One region of the Janthinobacterium sp. EB271-G4-7A genome, then DNA from elsewhere that is predicted to be linked to it. Evidence: predicted binding sites of a transcription regulator. Region 1 holds the regulator's gene; the other holds the start of a gene.
The links. The regulator FNR, encoded in region 1, switches genes on or off when oxygen is low (the NO sensors DNR and NnrR bind a similar motif). The targets are predictions, from matches to a motif close to TTGATNNNNATCAA.

Region 1 (5,303 bases):
GCCGCCGAAGCGCCGCGTGATGCTCTGGTCGGCCTGTGAAAACGCGGCAAACAGCTGCTGTTGCTGCAGTTCCGTCATGCCGATGCCCGTGTCGCGCACTTCGAAGCGCAGCCAGGCGCGGCCACTCTCGCTCTCGGCCAGGCTGACGGCCACTACCACTTCGCCGCTCTCGGTAAACTTGATGGCGTTGCCGGCCAGGTTGACGAGAATTTGCTGCAGGCGCTGGGCGTCGCCGACGAGGCGCCGCGGCACGTCGGGCTCGACGGCGATGGCCAGTTCCAGCTCCTTTTCGCCCGCATTCATCGTCATCGTCGTGGCCAGGGTATTCATGACTTCATCGAGGTCGAATTCGACGGGCGACAATTCCATGCGGCGCGCCTCGATCTTCGAATAGTCGAGCACATCGTTGAGGATGCCCAGCAGCGACTGGCCCGCCACTCTGACCATGGTCAGGTACTTGCGCTGTTCCGTGTCGAGCTTGGTATTGCCCAGCAAATACACCATGCCCAGCACGGCATTGAGGGGCGTGCGGATTTCATGGCTCATGTTGGCCACGAAATCGCTCTTCGCGCGGTTGGCCGCCTCGGCCCGGTCGCGTTCCTGCTCCAGCTCCGCCGCGCGCGCTTCGAGTTCCTGCTGCAGGCGGTCGCGTTCGCTCATCAGGCCATTGAACGCTTCCGTCAGTTCGCCGATCTCGTCGCGCTGCTGTACCGGCACGGGGGTGAAACGGCTGCCGCTGGTGCGCAGGGCCAGCAGGGTATCGCGCAGGCGCACCAGCGGCGACAGCAGGCGCACGGTAACCCAGCCCAGAACGGCAGCGGCCAGCAGCGAAGCGAGGATGCTCCACAGCACCAGCCGGTACAGCACGCCATCGAACGGTTCGAAGGCATCCTCGACGGGCAGCGAGGCGGCCAGCAGCCAGTTCACGGATTTCAGGCGCTTGAAGCTGTTGACGGCCGTGATGCCGCGGCTGTTGGTGCTGACCATGCTGCCTTCGCCATCCTCCTTCAGCAGCTGGGTGGTCGTCAGGTTGGCGTTCGGCTTGCGCGGCTGCAGCAAACGGCTGGTATCGGGGTGCAGCACGTAGCGCGGCACGGCGCCGCGCGTGAGGATGAAGTAATAGCCGCTCTTGCCGATCTTTTCCGAGCGCAGGCGGCCCAGCAGATTGTCCTTGTACAGGCGCAGCACGCCGATCACCACGCCGGCCACCTGGCCATCGGCGGCCAGCACGGGCGCCACCATCTGCACGATGGGCATGCCGCTCGACTTGCCCAGCATCGGCTCGGTAATCATGGGCTGGCGCGTGCGCAGGACGGTCTGGAAATACTCGCGCTCGGCGACGTTGATGCCGGCGCGCCCCGTCACTTCCGGCATGTCGGCCACGATGGCGCCATGCGCGTCGAGCACCAGCACGTCGTCGAACAGCACCAGCATCGAGCGGCGCGCATAGTATTCGCGCAATTGGGCGGGCTGGGCGATCAATTCCGGCGGCTGCTGCCTGGCCGTCAGGGTGACAATCTGCAGCAGCATGCCCAGCTTGTCGTCGAGCTCGGCAGCGGTGCGGCTGATCAGCGATGACTGCTGGCTCAGCAGTACTCGGGTGAAGTCGTCGCGCATGTGCTGCACCTGGATCATGGTGACCAGCGCGATCATGGCGATCGAGGTCAGGCTGGTGGCCAGCGCGACTTTTGCTTTAATGCCGAGAGGCTTCATGATTTCCTTTTCAGTGCCGGGCGGCACAGGCGGCAGATAATGCTGTCAGGAATTTTCCTATCAATACCCCAGCTTGGCAAGCGCCGCCGCGCAAATTGCCCGCCCCGTATGGGCTTTTGACGATGTTGCCATATAATTAAAGGCTGGACGTCGTTTATTCGCCGAATTTACGGTGAAATTGGCATACGGCAACCCTGTATGCAGCTGTATGCAGTAAACTTGTTGTTGCATTTTCTAAAAGGTACCGACATGACTGAAGCGCTCCTCACTCCAACCTTGCCCACCGTGAACGTGGAGGCGTTGCGTGCACGATGCTCGACCTGCAGCATGCATCAATTGTGCCTGCCGATGGGCCTTGATGTGGGCGACATGGATCGGCTGGACCAGATCATCGGCCGCCGCCGCAAGATCGTGCGCGGGGCCTCGCTGTTCCGCATCGGCGACTCGTTCCAGAACCTGTACGCGATCCGCCTGGGGCACTTCAAGACCTACCAGATCAATCCGGGTGGCGAAGAGCAGGTGACGGGTTTCCAGATGGCCGGTGAACTGCTGGGCATGGATGCCATCAGCGCCGACCGCCACCACTGTAATGCCGTGGCGCTGGAAGACAGCGAAGTGTGTGAAATTCCGTTTTCCAGCCTGGAACAATTGCTGGGCAATATGCCGACCCTGCTGCGTCATTTCCACCGCATGATGAGCCAGGAAATCACGCGCGAGCAAAGCGTCATGCTATTGCTGGGCAATATGCAGGCGACCCAGCGTTTTGCCGCCTTCATCGTCAACCTGGCATCGCGCTATGAAGCACGCGGCTATTCGGGCAGCAATTTCCAGCTGCGCATGTCGCGCGAGGAAATCGGCAACTATCTGGGCCTGACCATCGAAAGCGTCAGCCGCTTATTGTCGAAATTCAAGAAGGAAGGCTGGCTGCGCGTCTCGAACCGCGAGATCGAAATCCTGCAGCCGGCCAAGTTGAAAGCGATTACGGCCGGCACGGACGTCTGCAAATAAGACTTACAGTTCTTCATCCGCGTGCAGCGCGATGCTGCGCTGCAGGGGCCAGGTCCAGATGCCGGACAGCCGCCACTCGCGTTTGTCGTTTTCCACCAGCACTTGCCAGCGGCTGCGCTCGAGCATCGGCAGTGCTACGGAAAAATTGCCGGCCGCATCGGGCTGCACCAGCAGCTTGATATCCTTTTCCGGCAGGGTCGCATGCGCCAGGTGCAGCTGCAGCGGCGCCTGATAGGCCTTGCCGAAGCTGTGCACGGAACCACTGAGGCGCGCTGCAGCCACGTCATATGACAGGCGCGTATCCATGGCCAGGTCGCTGGCGATCGTGTCGCGCTTCAAATCCTGGTTGATCGCCTTGCCCTGCTTGTAATAATCGCCCACCACCAGCGCATCGGGCTGCGTAAACGCGATATAGCCCATGAAGCTGCCGACGACCACGGACAGGCCGGGACCGATCATCAGCAGCCATGGCCAGCGATGCTTGTACCACGGTGCAACGGGGGGTTGCAGTTTCAGACTGTCGGACATGGTGTTTCTCCTGTTTAATCAGCCAGTCCCCGCATGGGGACCGGCCTTCCTGCAACTTCGTGGCGGCGGCGAGGGCACCCGGTCCCCGTCCGCCTTTCCTTGTTAACGTGGCACGATGAATACCGCGCTTTCACGCACATGCAGCGATGGATCGTCCAGCGATTGCAATTCGATCGCAATCTTGTTCGAGCCCTTCTCTCCCACGCCGTGCGGTACGCGCAGGCGGATCGGCCAGCCCAGCGTTTCCGTCGGCTGCAAGGTCACTTCTTCGCGCGTCAGCAAGGTCAGGCCCGGCAAGCCGGAAGCGCTGATTTTAAAATGCTGGCTTTGCTCGGACGTATTCATGATCTGCAGGCGGTAGACGTTTTCGATCATGCCGTCTTCGACTTCGCGCCCCATCGAACCGCGGTCGCGGATCACGTCCATTTTCAGGGGCGTGCGCAGGGCCAGCGACGTACACACGGCGATGATGATCAGGGCCAGGATGGAAGTGTAGATCAAGACGCGCGGGCGCATGGCGCGCTGACGTATCTGCTTCGAATTGAAGTTGTTTTCCATCGCATGGTCGGTGCTGTAGCGTATCAGGCCACGCGGCCGCTCGACCTTGTCCATCACGCTGTTGCAGGCATCGACGCAGGCGGCGCAGCCGATGCATTCATACTGCAGGCCGTTGCGGATATCGATGCCGGTCGGACACACCTGCACGCACAGGGTACAGTCGATGCAATCGCCCAGCTTGTCGTTGTTGCCGGCCTTCTTGCTCATGGCGCCGCGTGGTTCGCCGCGCTTGGCATCGTAGGTGATGATCAGGGTGTCCTGGTCGAACATGGCGCTCTGGAAGCGCGCGTAGGGGCACATGTATTTGCACACCTGCTCGCGCAGCCAGCCCGCGTTGCCGTAGGTTGCCAGGCTGTAGAACAAGACCCAGAACCATTCCCAGGGACCGAAATTGAGGGTGGTCACCGACTGCGCCAGTTCCTTGATCGGCGTGAAGTAGCCGACAAAGGTAAAGCCCGTCCACAGGGCGATGGCGCCCCATACCAGGTGCTTGGCGGTCTTCTTGAAGGCCTTGCGCACGGAGGGGCCCTGCTTGTCGAGGGCCATGCGCGCGCTGCGCGTGCCCTCGATGCGGCGTTCGACCCACAGGAAAATTTCCGTGTATACCGTTTGCGGGCAGGAGAACCCGCACCACACCCGCCCGGCAATGGCCGTGACGAGGAACAACAAATACGCACAGATGATCAGCAGGGCCGCCAGATAGATGAAATCCTGGGGCCACAGCACGACGCCGAAAATGTAGAACTTGCGCGTGGTCAAATCGAACAGCAGGGCTTGCCTGCCATTCCAGGTCAACCACGGCAAGCCGTAGAACGCCAGCTGGGTAAGCCATACGCATACCCATCGCCAGGTAGCGTAGCGTCCTTTGGCCTCGCGAGGGTAGATTTGCTCGCGGGCCGCATACATCTTGATGACTTGAGGTTCCATTTTTACTTTGCGGGCGCCTGCGGATTCGACAGGCTCCAGACATACGCCGACAGCACGTGTACCTTGGATTCGCCGAGGAAATCGCTGAAGGCCGGCATGGTGTTGCTGCGTCCCTTGCGTACGGTTTCCATGATGGTATCGGCGCTGCCGCCGTACAGCCAGGTCTTGTCCGTCAGGTTCGGCGCACCGAGCATCTGGTTACCCTTGGCATCGGCGCCATGACAGGCCATGCAGGCGCCAAACTTGGCCTTGCCCAGCACGGACTTGACGGGATCCGAGGTCGAGCTGGACAGGCTCAGCACATAATGGGCCACGTTCTCGACATCCTTTTCGGAGCCCAGGGCGGCGCCCATCGGTGGCATTTGCCCATTGCGGCCGTGCAGGATGGTGGTCTTGATGACGTCGGGTTCGCCGCCATACAGCCAGTCCTTGTCGGTCAGGTTGGGGAAGCCCTTGTTGCCGCGTGCATCCGAACCGTGGCATTGCGCGCAGTAGGTCAGGAACAGGCGCTGGCCGATGGCTTGCGCCTGCGGATCGGCGGCCACCGTCTTCAAGTCCTGGCTCAGGTA
Region 2 (5,303 bases), on a different contig from region 1:
TGGTGGCCAGCAATTGCGCCGAGGCGGTGGCGGCCGCGGTGGTATCGGCCTTGAGTTTGGCGGCGGCCAGCTGCTTGGCGCGCGAGCGCGACGGCGGCAAGCGGCGCAGGGTTTTCAGGGCATCCGGATCCTTGATGCCGATGGTGCGCTGGTCAACCGTGATGAGGCCAATTTCATTGAATGCGGACAAGGTGCGGCTGACCGTTTCCAGGGTCAGGCCCAGGTAGCTGCCGATTTCATGGCGCGTCATGCGCAGGTTGAACAGCTTGCTCGAATAGCCCATCTGCGCGAAGCGGTCGGCCAGCGAGACGAGGAAGCGCGCTACGCGGGCTTCGGCGCTGAGGGCGCCCAGCATGCCGATCATGGCTTGCTCGCGCACGAGTTCGCGGCTCATCACGCCATACATGACGTTTTCCAGTTCCAGGTGCACCCTGCCCAGCGCCGTCAGCTTCTTGAACGGCAGCAGGATCAGGTCGCAGTCGGACAGGGCCACCGCTTCCGAGGAGTAATGGCGCGAGTGGATGCCGTCGACGCCCAGCATGTCGCCCTTCATGGGGAAGCTGAGTACCTGCTCATTGCCGAATTCATCGATGAGCACGGTTTTCAGGAAGCCCGAATTGACGATGTACAGGGTGTCGAACGGTTGGCCGATGGTATGCACGCGCTGGCCCGTCTTGAATTGCACGTGCTGGAACAGCAGTTCGTCAGCGGCGATGGTGCAGGCGCTGGAGATATGCAGCAGGTCGCACACCTCCTTCAGGTTCGACCAGAGCCGGCCCTGGCGCTGGCGTCCCGCTTCCATCGGGGAGGAGGGGGCCAGCGACGGTGAGGCAGCGCGGGTGTCGGGCGTTTGCGTGGACAGCATGTTCATCTCCTGGTGACAGGTAGTTCAGAGTTGAATGACGGGGTGCTCGGGGCGGCGGGCGGGCAAGGGTCGGCGGCGCGCGTCCAGGCAGGTAATGCTCAATTCGCTGAAGACTTGCTGTGTGATGAAATAACTTTCCAGCAACTTGATGACTGGTTTCAGTATGCCAACAACCGTATGCAATTAATATCAGCAGTGGCTGAATATGGCAGTAGGAGCTGCGGTAGGTGAGGTAGGATTGTTCCTACAGTTGGCGCGCGGACGCGCGCCAGGAGGATCACGTCTTGAAGGGCGATAGCAGGCGGTGCGCGACGGCATACTGGACCATTTCCGATAGGGAACTCATGCCCATCTTTTGCATGATGCGCGTCTTGTGCGTACTCACCGTCTTCACGCTCAGATGAAGATTGTTGGCAATTTCCGTGATCGACTTGCCGGCCACCAGCAGGGAAAAGACTTCGAACTCGCGGTCCGACAACTGTTTATGCAGCAAGCTTTCATTCGGCATCATGATGTTGAGCACGAGCTGCTCCGCCACCTCGGCGCTGATGTAGGGGCGTCCCGACGCCACCTTGTGGATGGCGCCCACGAGCTGGGTACCCGCGCTTTCCTTGGTCAGATAGCCTTGCGCGCCGGCGCGGATGGCGCGCACCGCATATTGCTCTTCCTCGTGCATGGTGAGGATCAGGATGGACAGCTTGGGCGCCTCGCTGCGGATTTGCCGGATCAGGTCGACGCCGCTGCGGCCCGGCATCGACAGGTCGAGCAGCAGCAGGTCGAAGCCGCCCTGGCGCACGTGGTTGAGGACTTCAAAACCGTCGATGGCCTCACCCACGATGTCGATATCCGGCGCGCCGTCAAGGATGCGCTTTAATCCTTCACGCATGATGGTGTGGTCGTCGGCAATCACAATACGTATCATAGGCGGGCAATCTGGTGGCGTGTAATCTGCTGTGTCCGTTACCGGACAATCAAATGTTAAGAAACGAGAAATGTTGTCATTTTAACTGAAGTGGCCGCACGTTTGCCTTTTTCTTGCTGTGCCGGCAACGGCGGCCTCCGTGGCCATGTGACCCCTTATTTTGCCGGGGGTTCCTTGATCAGCCTATGCACGAGCACGGGCAATTTTGAGTGCGACAGCACCTTGTTGGTGACGCTGCCCAGCAGCAACTGGCCCCAGCCGCTGCGGCCATGCGAGCCCATGAAGATCAGGTCGCATTGCTGCAATTGCGCCACTTCCACGATTTTCAGGGCCGGGCTGTCGGAAAAGGCCGTCAAGCCCGTCGCCTGCAGGCCCCGCTTGGCAGCCGCGTCGAGGATGGGCTGCCAGTGGTCGGCGCCCGCCTTGCGCATGGCGATGCGGTATTCCTCTTCGCTGGGATAGCTTGGCGGAATGATTTCGATATACACCGGGTACTGGTACTCGGGTGCCACGTACACGGCAAGGATGTCGGCGTGCATCTGTTCGGCAAAGGCAACGCCGGCGCAGGCCGTCAAGTTGGAGACGGTGGAGCCGTCCGTGGCGATCAGAATTTTCTTATACATGGCAGGTCCTTTGGCGATGACTCAGCGCGCGCAACGCCTCTTATTGTAGACGTGGCGGCAGCATTGTATTCATGTAAAGACTTGATAATTGTCAATACTACTGCACCTTCAGTATAGACAACATTGGCAGAAAGATCGTGTTTAAGGTGCAACGATGTCCCAGCGATATCCATATGGCGCTGTTGCGCAGGCGCCCGCGGGCAGGATTTCGTGTGCGGCGCGTGGTCTTGCACGCACGCCAATGGTAGTATTTCAAAATACAACAGCAGGAACACTTATTTCCTGGCGGAAAAGCTCTTGTGGGCCCGCTTTGCACCGGGAAGCGCGTTTTGAGATTTACCAACAGGGCGGCGCCCTGCTACACTCGCACCATCGCAGCGGTATTGCCTCAAATCATCTTAATCGAGAAATTGTGGGTATCAGTCTGTAAAACGCACAGTTCAGGCGGAATTTTGACAAATTATGGAGAAGCAGGGATATGACCAACGCCGCTGATGATTTCGATGCATTATTCGATGAAGTATCCGCGCAAAGCGCGGCCGCAGCCACGCCGGCGCCTGCCGCCGCGCCCGCTCCCGCCGTGATCGCGGATGACGATTTTGACGCGCTGTTCGACTCCGTGTCGGCCAGCGCCGCCGCACCGGCAGCTGCAGCCGCAGCGGCGCCGGTGGCTGCCGCGCCAGCCGCAGCGGAAGCGGCCCCCGTGGCCGGCGCCGGCGCGCCTGGCGAAGCGGCCGATCCGGTCGACCAGTCCGACAAGCCGATGTTCGAGCGCCTGGGCGGCATCGTGCGCCTGCTGCACGACTCGCTGCGCGAACTGGGCTACGACAAGGCATTGACGGAAGCGTCGTCGCAGATCGTCGACGCTCAGGACCGCCTGGAATATGTCGCCACCCTGACGGAGCAGGCCGCCAACAAGGTCCTGAATACGCTCGACGAAGGCATGCCGGCGCAAGACGTGCTGTCGAAGAAAGCCAAGGACATGGACAGCCGCTGGACAGCCTTGTTCGATGGCAAGCTGAGCCTGGAAGAATTCAAGGCCCTGGCCGGCGATTCACGCCAGTTCGCGCAAGCCGTTGCCGAAGCAACGGAAGCGGAAAAAGCACGCTTGCTGGAAATCATGATGGCCCAGGACTTCCAGGACATCACGGGCCAGCTGATCAAAAAAGTGGTCAACATCACGAAGACGGTGGAGCACGAGCTGGCTCAGCTGCTGCGCGACAACGCGCCGGCCGAGGTGCGCGAAAAGCTGGCGCAAAAGCCGGTGCCGCTGATGCAGGGCCCGTCCGTGCCGTCGGTGGCGCTGGACCAGGATAATGTAGACGACCTTCTTGCGGATTTGGGATTCTAATGGACGATATGCTCAAAGATTTCGTCGTTGAGGCGATGGATCTTGCGGTTAATGTTGAAGAGCACTTATTGCGCCTCGAGCGTGATCCTGACAACAAGGAAACACTGAATGCCGTGTTTCGTTCTTTCCACACCATCAAGGGTGGCGCCGGCTTCATGGGCTTGCCCGCGCTGGTGGCGGCCTGCCATCTGACGGAAAACCTGTTTGACGCCTTGCGCACGGGCGCCGCGCCGGTAACCCCCATCGCCATCGAGGCGGCGCTGCAAGCGTCCGGTTTCGTGGCTGACCAGCTGACGGAACTGGCGAATGGCGCCGCGCCGGAAAGCTTGCCGGCCATGCCGGAAGAGCTGGAACATATCCTGACGAACGCCATCGAAGGCAAGGGCATGGACGCGCCTGCGCCGGCCGCCGTCGTGGTGGCGGAAGCGGCCGTGGTCGTTGCCGAGGTCGCAGAAGTTGCCGTGGCCGCGCCCGTCGCCGCCGTTTCCACCGCCGGCGCCGATGGCCTGGACTGGGAAGGCATGTATAACGCCGTCGTGCCCGAGGGCAGCCGGGTCGCTGCCGCGCCGGTGTCCGCCGTCGCCGCTGCACCTGCCGTCGTGGCCGCCGCGCCAGCCCCTGCCGCTGCCGCCAAGCCGGCCGCCAAGAATTGGGATGGCGCCGAACGACGCGAAGAGCGTCCGGAAGTGCGCCATGCCGCGCCCGTCAAGGAAGATAGCATCCGCGTCGACGCCGTCAAGCTCGACGCCCTGCTGGAAGTGGCCGGCGAATCCGTGCAGGCCGCCAACCAGGCTGCCGTGCTGCTTGAGCGCTTGCTGCAATTCAAATTCGAAGGCCAGGCCGCCACCCTGATGGCGACTCTGGCGGAAACCCTGGAACGCGCTTCGCGCTACTCGACGGAACTGCAGCGGGCCACCCTGGCCACGCGCATGCAGCCCGTGGGCCGTCTGTTCCAGAAATTCCCGCGCCTGGTGCGCGAGCTGGCGAAGGACCTGGGCAAGGATGTCGAGCTGACCATCGAGGGCGCGGAGACGGAAGTCGATCGAGTGGTGGTCGACAGCTTGTACGATCCGCTCGTGCACATGCTGCGCAACTCGCTCGACCATGGCGTCGAATCGCCGGAAGCGCGCCTGGCTGCCGGCAAACCCGCCAAGTCGTATATTTCACTGAAGGCATGGCAGGAAGCCAACAGTGTCATGATCGTGCTGCAGGATGACGGCAAGGGCATGGATCCGGCCTTCCTGCGCAGCAAGGCCCAGCAAAAGGGCTTGATCAGCGAAAACGCGCAATTGAGCAATGATGAATGCTTCCAGCTGGTGTTCCTGCCGGGCTTCTCGACCAAGGAAGTCGCGTCCAGCGTCTCCGGCCGTGGCGTGGGCATGGACGTGGTGAAAACGGCCGTGGAGAAAAACCGCGGCGCCATTCATATCGAGTCGGCGCTGGGCAAGGGCACGAAATTTGCCATCCGCCTGCCGATCGAACTGTCGATCGTGCCGACCATGCTGGTGTCGACGTCGGGTGCCGCGCTGGCGCTGCCGATGG

Region 2: IGS58_RS05705 (universal stress protein) is a predicted target of FNR. The motif match lies at 2,492-2,505, and genes of this name have one in related genera.

What each region holds. Positions count from the first base shown of each region.
Region 1 covers NZ_JACYMI010000004.1:359,857-365,159, forward strand. The annotation lists gene IGS58_RS24540 (response regulator) at 1-1,713, opposite strand, end outside; gene fnr (fumarate/nitrate reduction transcriptional regulator Fnr) at 1,963-2,721, shown strand; gene IGS58_RS24550 (FixH family protein) at 2,725-3,249, opposite strand; gene ccoG (cytochrome c oxidase accessory protein CcoG) at 3,352-4,734, opposite strand; gene ccoP (cytochrome-c oxidase, cbb3-type subunit III) at 4,737-5,303, opposite strand, start outside.
Region 2 covers NZ_JACYMI010000001.1:1,247,722-1,253,024, forward strand. The annotation lists gene IGS58_RS05695 (Crp/Fnr family transcriptional regulator) at 1-802, opposite strand, end outside; gene IGS58_RS05700 (response regulator) at 1,143-1,787, opposite strand; gene IGS58_RS05705 (universal stress protein) at 1,943-2,410, opposite strand; gene IGS58_RS05710 (protein phosphatase CheZ) at 2,889-3,761, shown strand; gene IGS58_RS05715 (chemotaxis protein CheA) at 3,761-5,303, shown strand, end outside.